Regions from separate parts of the Paucilactobacillus salsurae genome, predicted to be linked through region 2. Evidence: predicted binding sites of a transcription regulator. Region 2 holds the regulator's gene; each other region holds the start of a gene.

Region 1 (7,020 bases), on a different contig from region 2:
TGCAATATCTCATATCGCATCATACCCATCCGAGTGCTGAAATGGTTTTTTCGGCCCTAAAAGAAAATGTTGATAACCTGAGTGTGGCAACTGTATACAATACGTTAAAACTATTTGTGGATCACGGCCTAGTGATCGAATTAAAAAATGGTGACGGCAGTACCCATTTTGATTATTTTGGTCATCCTCACTACCATATTGTGTGTGATAATTGTGGCAAAATTACTGACGTCTTTGATGATGAGTTTACAAACATCAGTGAACACATGGCAAAAACGGCTACGCAGAAAACAAATTATTTGGTCACTGGTAATCAGATGGAACTTCATGGTATCTGTCCCGAATGTCAAAAAAAATTACATTTAGATCGTCTTTAATCTTTATAAATAAAACAGCCTAATGGCTGTTTTTCTTTTTTTATTTTGGTATGATATTACAGAACAAAGGGAGTATTTTACAATATGAAAATTTGGATTCCATTTATTTTGATTGCTTTTGCCATGATTTGTCTCTTGATTAACTTAGTCTTACGACATCACGACACGATCTGGCAAAAAATCACGCTGCTTTCGGCATGGATTTATGCGTTCTTCATTTGTCGTATTTGTTTTGCCCCAGAACCGTTTTATTTTATCCCCACGCATAATATTCATTATTTTTGGGTACACGGCATGATTGTTAACCTAATCCCATTCCAAGATTTGAGTATTGCCTTTTGGTTGAATATTGTCATGACCATTCCGGCTGGCATTTTCTATGCCCTCATCTTCCATCCAAAAAGTGTCAAATCAGTTCTTGGCTTATCCTTAGCTACTGGACTAATGATTGAAACCACGCAATTTATCATCAACTGGTTTGTCAACTTAGGCCGCTGGGTTGAAGTTGATGATTTAATCACTAATGCGATTGGTGTGTTGATTGGACTAGGTGTAGTCTATTTGTTAAACCAAACAAAACTACGCAATCTCATTAAAAAGCTAGAAATTGCTTTGTGATTATTGCAATATTTGCTACACTGAATGAACGAGGTGAATGACTAAATGATTACAAACGAAGAACGTGCTCATCAAATTGCGTTAGCTCTGACTACTGCTAATGCAAAAGATGCCAAGCCAATCGAGGCTTACCATACGTACGTCAATTACTTACTACCCATTTTAAAAGAAATCGACAAAGATTTCCCAAATGGCATTAAAGAACACCTGGAATAATTTAATTTCATTTTGAAAAATAAATCGTGATTAACAACTTTTGCTTGTTAATCACGACTTTTTTATTTTTTTGCTAAAAATGATTCAATTTGTGCCATAAATGTTTCGCCATACTTTGCTAGTTTACTTTCACCAACACCCCGCACAGATAAGAACTCAGAACCATTGCTCGGTAAAATAGCACACATATCTCGCAAAGCTTGATCAGAAAAAATGACAAATGGTGGTACTTCTTGTTGTTTGGCTAGGTCCAAGCGTAGCGTTCGCAACTCTTCAAACAAGGCATCATTTTCTGGTAAACTTTTTTGGGCCGCCATCGCAGTTTTTCGAAAAACTTTCTCCTGGCCCGTCAGGACTGCCCGTCCCTTATTAGCCACACGTAAAACGGGATATTGACCACCATCGGCCAACAAAAATTGTTCTGCGGTCAAATAATCAATTAATTGTGCCACCTGTTTTTGGGATTGATTTTTCATGATACCGTAAGTAGACAATCGTTCGAATCCAAATTGTTCCACTCGTTTAGAGTGAGATCCTACGAGCACTTGAGCAACCAGTACTTTCCCGAATCTTTGATCCATTCGTTTGACACAGGATAATACTTTTTGTGTATCGACCGTAATATCTTGTTTTTCTCGTCCATCTAAACAGTTGCTGCAACGACCACAGTCAGTCCCAGCTTCACCAAAGTATTCTAGAATAAACTTTTGTAAACATTGTTCAGTATTGGCGTACTGTGTCATCGCCTGTAATTTTTGATACTCGGCGTTTTTTTCGGCATCTTGGCGTTCCGATTGTTCAATCAGAAAATGTTGAATTTGCACATCCTGTAATTTAAATAATAAAATTGCTTCGCTTGGTAGCCCATCACGACCAGCACGACCAGCTTCTTGATAATAAGATTCAATACTACCGGGTGTCTGCGCATGAATTACAAAGCGCACATTACTTTTATCAATTCCCATCCCAAAAGCATTCGTGGCAATCATAATGGAGACACGATCGAATAAAAAATCTTCCTGATGTGTTCGTCGTTGCTGTTTTGTCATACCACCATGGTACATCGTGACCTTAAATTTCTTTTTAGTGAGTAACTTAGTTAGCCGTTCAACTTCTTTACGAGTACTAGCATAAATAATGCCAGATTGGTCGTGGTTTAATTTCAAATAATCAATTAAAAACTGATCCTCATCTTGATCTTTGACAACTTTAAACGCTAGATTTTCTCTGGCAAATCCTGTATTAACTTCATGGTGGATGTTCAAACGTTGTTTGATATCTTCAGCCACTCGCTGCGTGGCTGTCGCAGTCAAGGCGACGATTGTTGGTTGGGACGGTAGTTTTGCAATTAAATCTGTCAATTTTAGGTAACTCGGCCGAAAATCATGGCCCCATTGTGAAATACAATGCGCTTCGTCAATGGCCACTAATTCAATTGGCAATTGTTCTAATTGTTGATAAAAATCAGAATCTAGACGTTCCGGTGATACATATAATAATTTAATTTTTTGATCAAATGCTTGTTGAATGCGGTCAAGCACTTCGGTATATTCCAAGGAACTGTTAATAAAGGTTGCTGAAATTCCGTTTTCGTTCAACGCATCTACTTGATCTTTCATTAATGAAATCAATGGGGATACCACTAATGTCAAACCAGATTGAATCATCGCCGGGATTTGATAACAAAGTGATTTTCCCCCACCAGTTGGCATGATGGCCAGCATGTTTTCACGCTTCAGAATTGTATCGATAACCTCTTGTTGACCTGATCGAAAGTTATCGTACCCAAATTTACTTTGCAAAACATCAATTGGTGTCATTTTATAGTTCCCCTCGTTTGATTGTCTATTACTACTATACGTTATTTTGACGGAGAACTCCTAAATTAACTCAATAATTTTATTACAAACAAAAAAGTGCTTATCCTATTGAGATAAGCACTTTTTGAAATTCAATTAGCGATCATCTAATCAATTTGAATAAACCCTTCGTCATCTTTACCTGTGTGATCTAATTTTGGTAATGTGAGACTCAAAACACCATTGTCATACTTAGCACTGATGTTGTCACGATCCACATCAGGCAATCTGTATTGACGACTTACTTGACCATAAGCACGTTCACTATGCAAGATATTGCCGTTATCATCACTAACATCATCAAATGTAGAGCGATGACCAGTTACTGCTAAAATATCATTGGCATAGTTTAAATGAATATCTTTTTTATCATAGCCAGGTAAATCAATTTTAACTTTGTATCCTTTATCGGATTCTGACACATCTGTTTTCATGACATCTGATGAAGAACTTAAGGCATCGAAAGCTTTATTAAAGCTCGGGAAGAAGCCACCATTAAACCAATCTCCAAATAAATCATTACGACGATTTTGTAAATCATTAGCCATACTAACAACTTCCTTTCTAGTATTAAGTACTCGGTATTCCTTCGTACAATTCTTATGGTAGTCAGGTTTTTGCCGTAAAGCAAGTAATTAGCACTCTAAATATCAGAGTGCTAATTACTTGACATTCACACTTTTTTCATAGATTTAAATGCATATTTTTGTATTTCCGGTTCAACAATGCTAATTTTGAATCAGTTACTTTACTGGGAGCGTGGACAACCTTGAAAACTGTCACAATTGAACAACTATACTATCAGATGTTTTCACATATGGGCCCGCAAGGATGGTGGCCCGGTGAAACAAAATTTGAAATTGCATTAGGTGCCGTTTTGGTTCAAAACACTAACTGGCACAATGTTGAATATTCATTAGCGAATCTGCGCCAAGAAACTCATTTAGAACCGCAAAAGATTGTCCAGCTTTCTAATGAAACTCTTCAGACTTTAATTCGACCTAGCGGCTTTTACACTAACAAAGCAAGATGTATTTCTGCTTTGTTTGCTTGGTTTCAAACCGCTAATTTTCAGCTGGCAAATCTTAGCAAACAAACCACTGCACAATTAAGATCACAATTAATCACTTTACCTGGTATCGGTGATGAGACAGCTGATTCTATTTTGCTGTATTGCTTAGACAAGCCGGTCTTTGTTGCAGATAGTTATACGAGACGACTCTTTACTAAACTTGGACGACCGAATTTGACTTATTTAAAACTTAAACGCTTAGCTGAAGAACAATTAACGCTTAACTTAGAACAAATGCAAGAATTTCACGGGTTGTTGGATAATTTCGGCAAACAAGAATTAAAAACATTTGAGACAAGTTTTCTTGCCGATTTCCAGCTCGAAAACTAATCTCTTGCGAGCAGTGTTATAATAACGACAATTTTAATTCTGAAATGAAAGGTGATCATAGGTCAGAAAATTTATTATTAATTTCTTCTTTAGCTCCTGCACAAAAACAAAAAATTGAGCAAGCTGGCGTAGCTATTTTTTCTCCGGAAGATTTAGACAAAAAAGTTGCGTCCGCTGATATCACTATTTTATTTGGTTGGGATAAAGAAATTGGACCAAAATTGTTGGCATTGCCTAACTCAAAATTAAAGTGGGTTCATTCTATTTCTGCTGGAGTTGATTCGTTGCCACTACAAGAATTTGCAACAAAACAAATAAAGTTAAGCAACGCGAGCGGTATTCACGCGCAATCTATCAGTGAATCTGTTATCGCCTATATCTTATATTTTGTTCGTCAGCTGGACCTCGCTAACCAAAACAAACAAAAACATCATTGGGCCTATAAACCAGAATTAAAAGCTCAAACTGTCGATGATTTCACTTATGTAGTCTTTGGTACAGGCCACATTGGTCAACAAATTGCTCGTTTACTAAAAGCATTCAATGCAACCACAATTGGCGTCAATACAACCGGCCATCCCGGTAATTATTTTGATCAGGCCGTCGCATTAGATCACCTGACAGATGCTGTGTTTAATGCAGACGTCGTCATTAATGCCTTACCACTCACTAAAGAAACCCATTATTATTTCAATCAAGCCTTTTTTAACCATTTTGAACAACTATTCAGTTTTATCAATATTGGTCGCGGACCAAGTGTCAACACTAGTGACTTAATTGCAGCTTTAAAGGCTGACAAGGTTTTGCATGCCGGTCTAGACGTCTTTGAAACTGAACCGTTACCAGAAGATAATGAATTATGGGATTTAGATCAAGTTGTGATTACACCTCATACGACTGGTTATATTAGTCATTTTGAAGATGCTCAATTTAAAATTCTTTGGCCAAATCTACAGTCTTTTTTGCAAAATCAGCAACTAAGTGTGAATGAAGTCAAATTAGATCGCGGCTATTAATTTAATCCTGATTAAAAAAGCTTTAGATTCATAAATCGAATCTAAAGCTTTTTAATGTGATTATTTTGTCTTAATACTTTTAAACTCCGCAACATATTTTTTAGCACGGTCAGTTACTTCAGTGAAATTATTATCATCAGCTGGGCCAATCAACGCATGACCAACATTGACCGCCACCACACCGGCAGCAAACCAATCTTTCATTGTTTCCAAACTAACACCACCAGCTGGCATCAGATTGGCTTGTGGTAATGGAGCCTTAATAGCGCTAACCATGCCCGTCGAGCCAACACTGCCAGGAAATAGCTTGACGATATCGACACCAGCCTTCATCGCAACAGTTATTTCAGTCACGGTATAACAACCCGCAATATAAGGAATCTGATAAAGGTTACATAGTTCAGCGGTGGCTTGATCAAAACTGGGACTCACAATATATTGAGCCCCTGCTATAATTGCCAGACGAGCTGAAATGGCATCCAACACCGTTCCCGCACCAATGATTGCATTTGTGAGTGCATATTGCGAAACCAGCTTCGTAATCACTTGATCGGCATGCGGCACCGTAAAGGTTAATTCGATTCCTGTGATACCACCATTAACCACAGCTTGAGTAGTTTTAATAGCTTGTTCAGGAGTTTGTGCACGAATCACTGCAATCACACCCGCCTGTTCAATTCTTTGTAAAATATCAACGCGCTTCATATTTGGTTCTCCTTCTCAACTAAAATACCTAAAACTAATTTGTAGATCGGTGACTTTTTTCAAAGCTTTCCCATAGTCCATTCAGATAAGCACTTCCTAAAGCGCGGTCATATAAACCATACCCCGGTCTGCCTGATTCGCCCCAAATATCTCGGCCATGATCAGGTCTGATATACCCATCGAATCCACTTTCATAAAGAGCCTTCATAATTTCATACATATCTAATGAACCAGCAGATGAAAGATGCGCTGACTCATGAAAATTCCCATCTGATCCGTCAAACTTAATGTTGCGAACATGCATGAACGGAACCCGATTCTTACTGACAAATTCACGAATAAGAGCTGGTACATCATTGTCAGCATTTTCACCTAAACTACCTGTGCAAATAGTAAAGCCGTTCGCAAAACTCTCGTACAATGCTTCAATAGCCAACATGTCTTGACGATTTTTAAAAATCCTTGGTAATCCAAACAACGGCTTAGGTGGATCATCTGGGTGAATCGCCATTTTAATGCCAGTTTCTTCACAGACTGGAATGACGGCATCCAAAAAGTACTTTAAATTTTGCCGTAATTTAGTTTCATCAACATCTGCATAGTCAGCAAATAGTCGTTGCACTTGTGCGAGTCGTTCTGGTTCCCACCCGGGCAAAGAAAAGCCATTACTATCGTTTTTGACTAATCGAATAATGTCTTCAGGAGCGCCTTGAACCTTTTCATTTTCAAAGGCCATCGTTTTGGAACCATCAGAAAGCTCGTATGATAAATCGGTTCGTAACCAATCAAAAATGGGCATAAAGTTATAGCAAATCACCTTAATGCCA
Region 2 (7,020 bases):
AATGTGGACGGTGTATTGCCAATTTGCATTGGCAAAGCGACCAAAGTGGTTGATTATTTAATGGATTCGGGTAAACAATACAAAGGTCAATTACTGATCGGCCAAGCGACAACTACAGAAGATTTAGATGGCGAAATTATCGCAGAGACAAAATTAAAACAGGCTATTTCGGCTGATGAAATAACAGCTGCCATGCAGACGCTAACAGGTTCAGTTATTCAAATTCCACCCATGTATTCAGCAGTTAAAGTAAACGGCCGAAAACTTTATGAGTATGCCAGAGCCCATGAACAAGTTGAACGGCCAAAAAGGACAATTGAAGTTCATGAATTTAAGCTTCTAGAAACGAATTACGATGGTAAGTCAGGTACGCAAACTGTTGACTTTATTGTGACATGCGGTAAAGGAACCTATATCAGAACGTTAGTGGTTGATTTGGCAAATAAACTCGGCTATCCAGGAGTGATGAGCAACCTAACACGTCAAAAAAGTGGTGGTTTTTCAATCGAACAAACTTATTCGATGGATCAAATTGAAACGGCAGTCGCAGATCAAAGAATTGAAGCATTTTTACTGCCACTTGATTACGCGTTGAAAAAATTTGACCACATCACGTTGTCAACAGACCAATGGGCCGGAGTTCAAAACGGAGTATGGTTAAAAACTAGTGAGGTCAACAGCACTGCTGACGTTGTCGCCCTAGTTTTTGATCAGGAGACAAAAGCGTTGTATCAAAAAAACGAGGAGCAGGACTGTTACAAGCCACTCAAAATGTTTTCAAATCATTAATCATCATAAATAACTAGGAGAATTCAAAGATGCAAGTAATCAAAATACGACATCCGTTGACCAAAGATCAAGTTGTGGATACACCGGTTGTTCTTGCAATGGGTTTTTTTGATGGTGTTCATCTAGCCCATCAAAAAGTCATTAAAAATGCCAAAAAAATAGCAACTGACAGAAAAATGAAACTAGCGGTGCTCACTTACGATCACCATCCTGGTCTGGTTTATCAAGCGATGGAAACACCTATCAAATACTTATCACCATTTCCACGTAAATTGGAGTTATTTGAAGCACTTGGTGTCGATATTGTGTATGCAGTGAGTTTCACTTCCAAGTTTGCCATGCAAACGCCGCAACAATTCGTGGATCGTTATTTAGTTGGTTTTCATACCAAGGTTGCAGTCGCGGGTTGGGATCATACGTATGGACCTAAAGATATCGCGACAATGAATAAACTTGATAGTTATAGTAAGGGCCGTTTTGAAACTGTCACCATCAAGGAACTGGAAGAAGATGGTCACAAAGTTAGTTCTTCGCGTATTAGAAACCTGTTTAAAGACGGGACAATTCAAGAAATTAACGAGTTATTGGGGTATGATTACCAGACGACTGGATTAGTCATCCATGGTGAAGCACGTGGCCGTGAACTAGGTTATCCGACAGCCAATATCGCTGGTAAACAAGATGAGTGGTTACCAAAAGTTGGTGTTTATGCTGTCCAAATGCAAGTAGGTGAAACCTGGTATGATGGGATGGCCTCGATTGGCTATAACATTACTTTTGGCGATAAACGGCCAAAAACCGTTGAAATTTATTTATTTGATTACAATGATCAAATTTATGGTGAAAATGTCAAAGTTAAATGGTTAGCATGGATGCGTGATGAAATTAAATACGATGGTGCCAAAGCTTTAATCGATCAGCTTGAACAAGATGAAATTAACATCAAAAAATTATTAGCAAAAAAAGAAAACCACTAATGCCGACTGGCATGGTGGTTTTGTTGTGTGTGGCCTTTAAGATGACGCGCTTTAAATTGCGGATGATTTTCGGTGACTAGTTTAAAATTTTTCATTTTAAATTGAAAAGGTTGATTTGTTAAGCGCATTTTGGTCCAAGTTTGCATGGCAACAATCATTTGTTGTAGTTGGCGCTCAAGTTCTGGTTTCTGTTCAGCAAGGACTGTTTGATAAATATCGGATTGCAGCCGTTGAATTAATTGTTGATGATAATTCAGCACTTCTTTTGTTAATGGTGCATGCCGATATTGGTTAAAAAGTGACTCAATTAACTGCATGGCTTCAAATGCATTTTTAGGTGTGATGAAACGTTGTGATGACTTAATTGGAATTCCTCCTCCAAGGTAGACTTTTCTTGACTTTCTTTGACGAGGTTGGTATATTATAAATTGTGTTTAGCACTTGATGGTGTCGAGTGCTAAAAAGGGAAGTGATAAGGGTGTTAACACAACGTCAAGAAACAATTCTCCAAGCGATTGTACGTCAATATACGGCTACCGGTCAACCGGTTGGTTCAAAAATATTAACGAGCTTATTGCCAGTGAAAGTTAGTTCAGCCACGATTAGAAATGAGATGGCAGAACTCGAAGATCAAGGCTTGATTACAAAAGAGCATACGTCTTCTGGGCGTGTGCCATCGACAAAGGGCTATCGCTACTACGTTGATCATTTATTAGATCAAGCAGTTCTTGATGATAATGATGTTTCGATAATTCGAAACTCATTTGGGACCAACTTTCATAAAATTGATGAAATTGTTTCTCAATCGGCGGATATTTTATCTAACTTAACGAGTTATACGACATTTACTTTACGACCAGAACAAAAAAATGTTCATTTAAGTGGCTTTAGATTGGTACCGTTGGGCAATCACCAAGTAATGGCCATTCTAGTGACGGATAGTGGTGAAGTAGAAAGTCAAACTTTTGGTATTCCACGAGATATGAATACCGACGAATTGGAATCAGTTATTCGACTGATTAATGACCAACTATCTGGATTACCTTTAGATGAAGTGTTTGCCAGATTACAACAGGATATTCCAATTAAAGTGATGCAGTACATGCACAGTTCAGACGGTGTTTTGGATATCTTTGATAGCATCTTATCGCATGCTGCTAGCGAACGATTCTTTGTGGGCGGCCGCATGAATTTACTCGGCTTTTCGCATAACAATGATCCGAATGTGTTGCGTGCCTTGTATTCGATGTTTGATAAAAATGAAGACTTATCAAATTTCATCGATCCCAAAACTGACTCACAAAACGACGGAATTAACGTTAAAATTGGTAATGAAATATCCAACAAGTTGTTAGAAGATTTCAGCTTGATCACGGCAACGTATGATGTTGATCAGTATGGCAAGGGCATTATTGCAGTATTAGGTCCAACGAGAATGCCATATTCACGAACAATTGGAATTGTTAGCGCGTTTCGTCAAGAATTAGCGCGACAGTTGCTTGATTACTATCGACGATACTATGATCAATGAGGAGGAATTAGTGCATGGCACAGCAAGATAAGAAAAAAGAACAAACGCAACCCGTTGATGAAGGCTCAGATAAAACAGTTGATGCAACAAAAGATGTCAAAAAAAATGATGCATCAAAATCAGATCAACCAAAGGCTGCACCTGATGAATCTGAACAACTCAAAGCAAAAGTTGATGAGTTGACGCAACAACTTGATGAAGCAAACGACAAGTATTTGCGTGCAGAAGCAGAAATTCAGAATATGAATAACCGTTTTAAAAAAGAACAAGCACAGTTATTAAAATATGATGGACAATCACTTGCTAAAGCAATTTTGCCGGTCATGGATAATTTAAAACGGGCGTTAGAAATTGAAGTTTCAGATGAAAATGGTCAACAATTGAAAAAAGGAATTCAAATGGTCCATGATCATTTGGAAGAAGCTTTGACAAGCAATGGCGTTAGTGAAATTGCTGCGCTTGATCAAAAATTTGATCCGACATTGCACCAAGCTGTTCAGACAGTGGCCGTGCAAGGTGATCAACAACCTGACACAGTTGTTCAGGTTTTTCAGGCCGGTTATCAATTAAAAGACCGCGTTTTAAGACCAGCAATGGTCGTTGTAGCACAATAAATTAGATTAAATAAAAAGAGGGAAATTTTACATGGCAACTAATAAAATTATCGGTATTGACTTAGGAACAACTAACTCGGCAGTCGCTGTAATGGAAGGTAATGAACCAAAGATCATTACAAACCCTGAAGGGGCTCGAACAACACCATCAGTAGTGTCATTTAAAGATGGCGAAACACAAGTCGGGGAAGTAGCAAAACGTCAAGCAATTACTAATCCAAATACAATTGTTTCGATCAAGAGTCATATGGGTGAACCCAACTATACTGTTGAAGTCGAAGGCAAGAAATATACACCACAAGAAATCTCAGCAATGATTCTCCAATATTTGAAAAAATATGCTGAAGATTATTTGGGTGATGAAGTAACACAAGCTGTTATTACTGTTCCTGCTTACTTTAACGATGCGCAACGTCAAGCAACTAAAGATGCTGGTAAAATTGCCGGTTTAGATGTTAAGCGAATCATCAACGAACCAACGGCTTCTTCTTTAGCTTATGGCCTTGATAAACAAGAAAAAGACGAAAAAGTACTTGTTTATGACCTTGGTGGTGGTACTTTTGATGTTTCTATCCTTGAATTAGGCGATGGGGTCTTCCAAGTATTATCTACTAATGGTGATACGCATTTAGGTGGAGATGATTTTGACCAAAAAATCATTGATTGGCTAGTTGATGAATTCAAGAAGGATAATGGCGTTGATTTGTCTCAAGACAAGATGGCCCTTCAACGGTTAAAAGATGCCGCTGAAAAAGCTAAGAAAGATGTTTCTGGTGTTAATGAAGCCACAATTAGCTTGCCATTTATCTCTGCAGGTGCTTCTGGACCATTACATTTGGAAAAGAAACTCACTCGCGCACAATTCAACCAATTAACAGTGGATCTTGTTGAACGGACAAAACAACCTGTTTTGAGCGCTTTAAAGGATGCTGATCTTTCATTTGGTGATATTGATGAAGTTATCTTAAATGGTGGTTCAACACGAATTCCAGCTGTACAAGAAATGGTCAAAGACTTAACAGGTAAGGAACCTAACCATTCCATTAATCCTGATGAAGCCGTTGCCCTTGGTGCCGCTGTTCAAGGTGGTGTCTTAACTGGTGATGTTAAGGACGTTGTTTTACTTGATGTTACGCCATTGTCATTAGGTATTGAAACCATGGGTGGTGTCTTCACGAAGTTAATTGATCGGAATACAACCATTCCAACTTCAAAGAGTCAAGTATTCTCAACTGCTGCGGACAATCAACCAGCCGTGGATATTCACGTGTTACAAGGTGAACGACCAATGGCAGCTGACAACAAGACGTTAGGTAACTTCCAATTAACTGATATTCCTGCTGCTCCTCGTGGTGTTCCTCAAATTCAAGTGACATTTGATATTGATAAGAACGGAATTGTTAACGTTTCGGCTAAAGACATGGGTACTAACAAAGAACAAAAAATTACCATTAAGAGTAATTCTGGTCTTTCTGACGATGAAATCGATCGCATGATGAAAGAAGCCCAAGAAAACGAAGAGGCTGATAAGAAGAAACGTGACGAAGTTGACTTAAACAATGAAGTTGACCAATTATTATTCCAAGTTGATAAGACATTGAAAGATGTTAAAGGCAAAGTTGACGACGCAGAAATCAAGAAGGCTGAAGATGCGCGTGATGCATTGAAGAAGGCTAAAGATGATAATAACGTTGAAGATATGAAAGCCAAAAAAGATGACTTAAATAAGATTGTGCAAGATCTATCAGTTAAGTTATATCAACAAGCACAAGAAGCACAAGGTAGTAATGGTGCAGACGGGGCTGATAATAAAGACGGTAAATCTGATGACGACAATACGGTCGATGGTGATTTTGAAGAAGTCGATCCAAAAGATAAGAAATAATCACGTCACACTTTTAAAACGTTGATTAGATTGTAAAAGCCAAAGGACGATTATTATATTGTACTTTGGCTTTTACTTAGTTTAAAATATTCTTGATTAACCAGAATTTTAAAAATTTGTTTTTGGGGGACCACAATGGCAGAAAAAGATTTATATGATATTTTAGGTGTGTCAAAAGATGCATCCCAAGACGACATTAAACATGCCTATCGGAAATTATCCAAAAAATATCATCCAGATATTAATAAGGAGCCAGGCGCAGAAGAGAAGTTTAAAGACGTCAATGAAGCCTATGAGACTTTAGGTGACGAACAAAAGCGTCAGCAATACGACCAATTTGGTTCCGCTGGACCACAAGGCCAAGGTGGTTTCGGTGGTGCACAAGGATTTGGCGGTGGTGGCTTTGACGACATCTTTAGTCAATTCTTTGGTGGCGGAGGTCGTCGTCAACCAGACCCTTCAGCACCGAGACCTGGCCGTGATTTGCAATATAATATGACTTTGAAGTTTGAAGAAGCCATTTTTGGTAAGACAACCACCATTAAATACAATCGTGAGGCTTCGTGTGAAACTTGCGGTGGCTCTGGTGCCAAGCCAGGAACTTCTCCTGTGACTTGTTCAAAGTGTGGCGGCCGTGGTTATGTTGAAGTCATTCAAAATACGCCACTTGGCCGGATGCGTTCACAACAGACTTGTGATGTTTGTGGTGGAACAGGTAAAGAAATTAAGGACAAGTGTGAAACTTGTGGCGGTTCTGGTCACGTGTCACAACGTCATGAATTAAAGGTAACTGTTCCCGCTGGTGTTGATGACGGTCAACAAATGCGTTTACAAAATCAGGGTGAAGCCGGTGAAAATGGCGGCCCTTATGGTGACCTCTATATTGTCTTTACGGTGACACCAAGTCGTGATTTCAAACGAGATGGCTCAAATATTTACTTTGATCAACCAATCTCATTTGCGCAAGCTGCGTTAGGTGACGAAATTGAAGTTAAGACGGTTCATGGAGATGTTAAGTTAAAGATTCCAGCTGGAACTCAGACTGGCACTAATTTCCGCTTGAAAGGTAAAGGTGCGCCCCGCTTAAATGGTAATGGTAACGGAGATGAACATGTTACTGTTGAGGTTCGAACACCTAAGTCATTAAACAAGCAACAAAAAGAAGCGTTAAGTGCTTTTGCAGCTGCAAGTGGTGAGAAAGTATCAGGCGTTAAAAAAAGTGTC
Region 3 (7,020 bases), on a different contig from region 2:
CAATGCACGTTGCACAATCTTAACACCAGTAGCTTCGTCGCCATCTGCTTTCACAGCAGCAACGGCATCAATGGCATTAACAAGGGCTGTACCACCACCAGAAACAAATCCTTCTTCAACGGCAGCACGGGTTGCATTCAAAGCATCTTCAATACGATATTTCTTTTCTTTCAATTCAGTTTCTGTTGCGGCACCAACACGGACAACAGCAACACCACCAGCTAATTTAGCCAAGCGTTCTTGAAGTTTTTCTTTGTCAAAGTCTGAAGTTGTTTCAGCAATTTGACCCTTCAATAGGTCAACACGTTCTTGAATTTGTTCTTTGGCGCCAGCGCCTTCAACAACGGTTGTGTTTTCTTTAGTAACCGTGACTTTATTAGCTTGACCTAATTGATCAATCGTTGCATCTTTCAAGTTCAAACCAAGATCGTCAGTAATCACTGTACCACCAGTTAAAATAGCGATATCTTCAAGTTGTGCCTTACGACGGTCACCGAAACCAGGGGCCTTAACAGCAACAACATTGAAGGTTCCACGCATCTTGTTCAAAACAAGGGTTGGTAAAGCTTCGCCAGTAATATCATCAGCAATGATTAATAGTGAACGGCTTTGTTCAACAACTGATTGTAACAATGGTAAAATGTCTTGAATGTTGCTGATCTTCTTGTCTGTGATTAAGATATATGGATTGTCGAGATCGGCTTCCATCTTATCGTTGTCAGTGACCATGTATTGTGACATATAGCCACGATCAAATTGCATTCCTTCAACAACGTCCAAGGTTGTATCAACACCACGAGATTCTTCAATGGTGATGACACCGTCGTTACCAACTTTTTCCATTGCATCAGCAATTAAATTACCGACTTCTGGGTTAGCAGCTGAAATTGAAGCAATCTGGGCAATGTCATCCTTAGTCTTAACTTCGTGAGACATCTTGTGTAATTCATCAACTGCAGCTTTAGTAGCTAATTCAATTCCGCGACGAATACCAACTGGGTTAGCACCAGCAGTCACGTTCTTCATACCTTCATTGACAATTGCTTGCGTCAATACAGTAGCAGTCGTTGTTCCATCACCGGCAATATCGTTAGTTTTTGAAGCAACTTCTGAAACCAACTTAGCACCCATGTTTTCAAAGTGATCTTCCAAATCAATTGCCTTGGCAATTGTCACACCATCATTTGTAATGGTTGGTGAGCCATACGATTGTTCCAACACAACGTTACGACCCTTTGGTCCAATTGTTGTTTTAACTGTATTTGCTAGTTTGTCGACACCTTTAAGCATTTTTGTGCGGGCGTCTTCAGAAAATTTTAATTCCTTTGCCATAATTTCAATTCACCTCATAAAAAATTGTTTGATTATTTAAAATCGATTATTCCCTAGTCAACGATTGCGACAATATCTTTTTCATGAACAACTAGATATTTTTCGCCTTCATATTCAACTTCGTTACCTGCATATTTATCAAACAATACACGGTCGCCTTCTTTAACTGAAGGAGCAAGCTTATCACCGTTATCAAGTGTCTTTCCGGCACCAACGGCAATGACCTTTCCAGTAGTTGGCTTTTCTTGGGCATTTGATGCCAATACAATGCCACCAACTGTTTTTTCTTCTTCTTGTTCAGCTTGTAGAACAACGCGATCTCCTAATGGTTTTAACACGTTTATCCCTCCATCAATTTAAAAATATTATTTTTAGCACTCGACATACTCAAGTGCTAATCACAAAATCTACTATAACATTTTCTGACTCAATTGCAAGAATTACGAACACATTTTTCAAATCATAAATCATGACAAAATAAAAAAGCCTTACCACCTGGTACGACTCTGTTTAGAAACTATTCTTCTGGTTCATTATTGTTTGTATAATGATCAATAAAATAGATTAATGTTTGTAATTCATTTGTTAGATCAACGTTTTGAACACGCAACGTTTTTGGAACAGACAAACGTAATGGTGTAAAGTTCAAAATACCATGGACACCAATTTGAGCTAATTTATCGGTCACTCCTTGAGCTGTGCTTTCTGGTACAGTTAAAATGACAACATCAATTTGTTGTTCTTGGAGTTGTTCACTCATTTCATCCATCGCATAAACGGGTACACCACTTTGAACAGTATTGATAATATTTTCATTCACATCAAAAGCTGCGCTGATACGTACGTTGCTATTTTGGTGGAAATTAAAGTTTAATAACGCGTGTCCCAAATTACCAACACCAATTAAAGCAACATTAGTCAATTTATCTTGATTCAAAATTTCTTTGAAAAAGTTCAATAAATCTTCAACATCGTACCCATATCCGCGCTTTCCGAGTTCGCCAAAATACGAAAAATCGCGTCTGATTGTGGCAGAGTCAACCTGCACTGCTTCAGAGAGCTCTGTTGAAGAAACACGGCGTTTATTTGCATCCAATAAAATATTTAAATAGCGATAGTAAATTGGAAGTCGCTTGGCTGTTGCCCGAGGAATCTTTCGGTTCACCATGATACTTCCCTCCTTAAATGACTTGATTGTGAAATTCACGTTACTTAATATTCTAGCATAACTTCTCAATTTGTGAAACTTTTTGCAAATAATTTATTTATTTTTTGTGAGTCGAAGCTTGATCAAGACTTATGATACAATCAAGTTATTAAACAAATGAGGTTAAATTAAATGTTACTGTTACAAACAAATAACGTGAAACGGCAATTTGGTGCGGATGTTTTATTTCACAATATCAATCTGCAAGTGCAAACCAGTGACCGTATCGGTCTTGTGGGCCGCAATGGAGCTGGAAAAACCACCTTATTAAAAATAATTGCGCAACTAACGACCCCTGATGATGGCACCGTCAGTCTCAAAAAAGGAGCAACATTAGGTTACCTAGCGCAAGATCAAGGCTTAGATAGCCAAAATAATATTTGGGCTGAAATGGATAATGTGTTTAGTGATCTACATGCACAGGAACAACAAATTCACAAGCTTGAGCAAAAAATTACCACTCTAGATCCTGCAACTCCGGACTATGAAAAAACGTTAACCTTATATGATCAGCTACAACATGACTTCGATATGGCTGGGGGCTTTCAGATTGAAACAAATATTCGGGGTGTCTTACATGGCTTTCATTTTGAAAACGTTGACTACGAAACACCGATTAATTCTTTATCCGGGGGCCAAAAAACACAACTCGCATTGGCAAAACTATTACTTCAACGTCCAGACATTCTAATCTTAGATGAACCTACTAATCACCTTGACATGGCGACTTTGTCTTGGTTAGAAGATTACTTAAAAAGTTACTCAGGTGCGTTATTGCTCGTTTCACATGATCGCTACTTTTTAGATCATGTGATTACACAGGTCTATGATTTAGATCATCATGAACTCACTCACTACACTGGTAATTACTCGGCTTTTGTTGACCAAAAAGCTCATAATTTAATTGTGGCACAGAAACATTACGATCAACAACAGGCAAAAATTAATGAGTTGGAAGACTTTGTTAATAAAAACATTGTGCGGGCTTCGACAACTAAACGAGCTCAAGCGCGACGAAAACAACTCGAAAAGATGGAGCGCTTGGAACGACCTGTCACAGATGATCGCCAATCTATGCATTTTTCATTTCACGCCCAACATTCCAGCGGTGAAATTGTCTTGCAAGTCAACCACGCCGTGATTGGCTATGACCAAGAAAAAATTGCCGGCCCGATTACTTTTGAAGTGCGAAAACCTCGCCGCTATGCCATTATTGGTGCCAATGGTGTCGGTAAATCTACGTTGCTAAAATCAATCTTACATCAAATCGATTTTATTCAAGGTGATATGAAATTAGGCACTAACGTTACAATTGGCTATTACGACCAAGAGCAACAGCTATTACACCCAAATAAAACGGTACTCGACGAAATTTGGGATGATCATCTCACAGTTGACGAAAAAGAAATACGTTCTTTGCTCGGTAGTTTTCTATTTATTGGTGAAGATGTGTTTAAACCTGTCCACGCCCTAAGCGGTGGTGAAAAAGCCCGTTTGTTACTCACCAAGTTAACATTCGAAGAAGCTAATTTTCTTATTTTGGATGAACCAACAAACCACTTAGACATTGATAGTCGAGAAATTTTAGAACAAGCCATCAATGATTTCGAAGGCACTGTTCTGTTTATTTCTCATGATCGTTACTTTATTAATCAAGTGGCCACAGACATTTTAGCGTTAACTAAAACTGAAATGACCCACTATAAGGGCGATTATGACATCTATCTCGAACAACTCGAAAAGCAGGCAACATCGGCAGTAACATCCGTCACTGCTACAACCAAAACCGTCCCCACAAATCAAGATTATCAACAACAAAAAGAAACGCAAAAAAAACAACGTAAGCTCCAACGTCAAGTGGATGAGCTAGAAACGCAACTTGATGATTTAGAAAACCAAAAGGCGCAATTAGAATTAACGATGGCTACGCCAGAAGTTTATTCTGACGCCCAAAAATCAGCTGATGCACAAGCACAAATGACGGCAATCGCGGAAAAAATTGCAATCTGTGAAAGTGATTGGACTCAGCTTGAAGAAGAACTTGAAAATTTCTCATAACAAAAAAGCACTGTTGTCGGAATAATAAATTTCGCAAACAGTGTTTTTTTATGCTAATGATGCAAATGAGAGTCCAGGATCGGCGTTTAACGCCATATCTGCTCTATCGCCTTGTTTAGCAGCCACATAACCAGCTGCGCCAATCATTGCTGCATTGTCACCACATAATTTTAATGGTGCCATAATCAATTCAGTATTAGGATGATGTTTGGCAACCTCTTCAGTAAGTCGGTCTCGCAGACCTTGGTTGGCTGCTACCCCACCAGCCAAAATGAGCTGTTTAACTGGATAATCGTTTAATGCACGCTGAGTTTTATGCGCCAACACATCAACAACACTTTGTTGAAAGCTAGCTGCAAGATCTTTTTTATCTAACGGTGTCTGTCTTTGTTGTGCATTATGAACCGTGTTAATAAAAGCACTTTTCAAGCCACTAAAGCTGAAATCAAAATTGTCTTCTTTATCCATAGCTCGCGGAAAATTAAAGGTATCTCGCCCCTCATGAGCCCATTCATCAATGGTTTTACCGGCTGGATAGTTAACACCTAATACTCGTCCAATTTTATCATAGGCTTCACCGGCTGCATCGTCTCGCGTTTCACCCAAAATCTTAAAATCATATTCAGATTCAATATACACAAGCTCTGTGTGCCCACCGGATACCAATAATGCCATTTGTGGGTACTCAAAATCTGTCACATAGCGTGCTGCATAAATATGCCCAGCCATATGATTGACTGGAATTAATGGTAAATGATGCGCAAATGCAACCGTTTTGGCAGCACTAACCCCAATCAATAACGCACCCACTAATCCGGGGCCATAGGTTACAGCAACCGCGCTCAGATCTTCGTAACTCACATCTGCAATCTCTAACGCTTCATTTAAGCAGTGCGTAATTTGTTCAATGTGGTGACGACTAGCCACTTCTGGCACCACACCACCAAAACGTTGATGACTAGCAATCTGAGTTGCAATGACGTTTGATAATATTTGATGGCCATCTTCAATAACGGCCACACTAGTTTCATCACAACTCGTTTCAAATGCTAAAATTAAATTTCGTTTTGCCAACTTAATCTTGCTCCTTTAAATAGGATAAATCGAGAACCATTTCGAGTGCATCCTCATGATCACCTAAGTAATAACCCTTTTTTATTTTTCGTTTTAAAAAGCCCATTTTGCGGTACAGTCTTTGCGCGTTTTCATTACTGATTCGCACTTCCAAGCTAATTACATGCATATCAACAGCAGCAGAAATCTTCAACAAATACTGCAACAAATAACGACCAATTCCCTTATTTTGATAGGCCGGTGTAATTGCAATATTTGTAATATGCGACTCATTATGGACACGATCAAATGAACAGCCAACAAAGCCAATCAACATATCATTTTTACGGACAACTAAATAAAGTCGGTCTCGCTTGCGACGAATTTCTTGGACAAACGCATTTTCGTTCCATGGCGTAGCGCCATAAATTTGTTGCTCCACTTGTAGAATTTCAGGCACATCAGTTATCTGTGCTCGCGCAATAAAATAATCCACATCGTTAATATCAACGATGGCATTTTTGATTGCTAACGCGTCAGCAATTTCATCTTTGCGACGTCGCTGGCGACCATCTTTTAGCCATTTTTTAAACTTCACGAACATAAGTCTGATTAATTTCTCCTGGATGTGATTTTTGCCATACTGCTTCGGCTTCTGTAACTCTTAAATATCTGGGAATAAAAGCATCGACATCAGTAATTGGTTGGCGACTTATGCCAAGCATTCCTAATATACCTGCTTGCGGCACTGCAGCTGACGGACTGCCAATTTGAATCAACGGCTCACTTGCCGCTAATGTTTTGAACTCATCCGTGATAGTTCCTACTACGACGACCGGCTGTGCGTATTGTTTAATTTGTTCAATTAAATGACTAATACTAATATGTTGATCGGGTAAATAGTTAACCGTGCTACCCTGGTTAATTTGATAACCACCCACAAATGCATTTTGACGACGGGCATCAAAAAAAGCAATCGCATTTTTTTCTGGACTGACCGTCAGAATATTTTGAGCAACTAACTCTAAGCTGGAAATACCCACTAATTCAATGTTCAGTGTGGCTGCTAACGTTTTCGCAGTTGTCACAGCAATCCGAATGCCCGTATATGACCCCGGCCCATCAGCCACAACAATTCTTTGGAGGTCTTCTGGTTGCCAATCAGCAACTGCTAATAAATTTTCCACCACTGGCATCAAATAGCTGCTATGGTTTTTGGCAACTTTCAGGGTGGTTTGTGCCACCAGTTTTGTGTCTTCCAACAAAGCAACACTCAGTGGTTTATTAGATGTATCCAGCGCTAAAATCTTCATTTATTTTCCCTTCGAAACTTCTTACATAATTCCTGCTACAACGAATACTAACCTATT

What was found. Region 2 encodes HrcA, which represses chaperone genes, less so after heat shock. Its sites were predicted from a motif close to TTAGCACTCNNNNNNNNNGAGTGCTAA; they were not measured.
Region 1: a site for HrcA is predicted at 3,706-3,732, ahead of ACYVQZ_RS08570 (Hsp20/alpha crystallin family protein). Genes of this name have one in related genera too.
Region 3: a site for HrcA is predicted at 1,704-1,730, ahead of groES (co-chaperone GroES). Genes of this name have one in related genera too.

The regions. Positions count from the first base shown of each region.
Region 1 covers NZ_BAAHWX010000012.1:17,384-24,403, reverse strand. Annotated here, with positions in the region: gene ACYVQZ_RS08590 (Fur family transcriptional regulator) at 1-377, shown strand, start outside; gene ACYVQZ_RS08585 (VanZ family protein) at 462-995, shown strand; gene ACYVQZ_RS08580 (hypothetical protein) at 1,041-1,211, shown strand; gene recQ (DNA helicase RecQ) at 1,274-3,031, opposite strand; gene ACYVQZ_RS08570 (Hsp20/alpha crystallin family protein) at 3,178-3,618, opposite strand; gene ACYVQZ_RS08565 (endonuclease III domain-containing protein) at 3,840-4,472, shown strand; gene ACYVQZ_RS08560 (NAD(P)-dependent oxidoreductase) at 4,517-5,488, shown strand; gene ACYVQZ_RS08555 (bifunctional 2-keto-4-hydroxyglutarate aldolase/2-keto-3-deoxy-6-phosphogluconate aldolase) at 5,549-6,193, opposite strand; gene uxuA (mannonate dehydratase) at 6,228-7,020, opposite strand, start outside.
Region 2 covers NZ_BAAHWX010000001.1:239,627-246,646, reverse strand. Annotated here, with positions in the region: gene truB (tRNA pseudouridine(55) synthase TruB) at 1-789, shown strand, start outside; gene ribF (riboflavin biosynthesis protein RibF) at 819-1,766, shown strand; gene ACYVQZ_RS01255 (hypothetical protein) at 1,763-2,083, opposite strand; gene hrcA (heat-inducible transcriptional repressor HrcA) at 2,245-3,297, shown strand; gene grpE (nucleotide exchange factor GrpE) at 3,312-3,911, shown strand; gene dnaK (molecular chaperone DnaK) at 3,943-5,796, shown strand; gene dnaJ (molecular chaperone DnaJ) at 5,932-7,020, shown strand, end outside.
Region 3 covers NZ_BAAHWX010000006.1:47,994-55,013, forward strand. Annotated here, with positions in the region: gene groL (chaperonin GroEL) at 1-1,332, opposite strand, end outside; gene groES (co-chaperone GroES) at 1,386-1,670, opposite strand; gene ACYVQZ_RS06615 (redox-sensing transcriptional repressor Rex) at 1,850-2,500, opposite strand; gene ACYVQZ_RS06620 (ABC-F family ATP-binding cassette domain-containing protein) at 2,672-4,597, shown strand; gene tsaD (tRNA (adenosine(37)-N6)-threonylcarbamoyltransferase complex transferase subunit TsaD) at 4,646-5,671, opposite strand; gene rimI (ribosomal protein S18-alanine N-acetyltransferase) at 5,673-6,254, opposite strand; gene tsaB (tRNA (adenosine(37)-N6)-threonylcarbamoyltransferase complex dimerization subunit type 1 TsaB) at 6,238-6,963, opposite strand.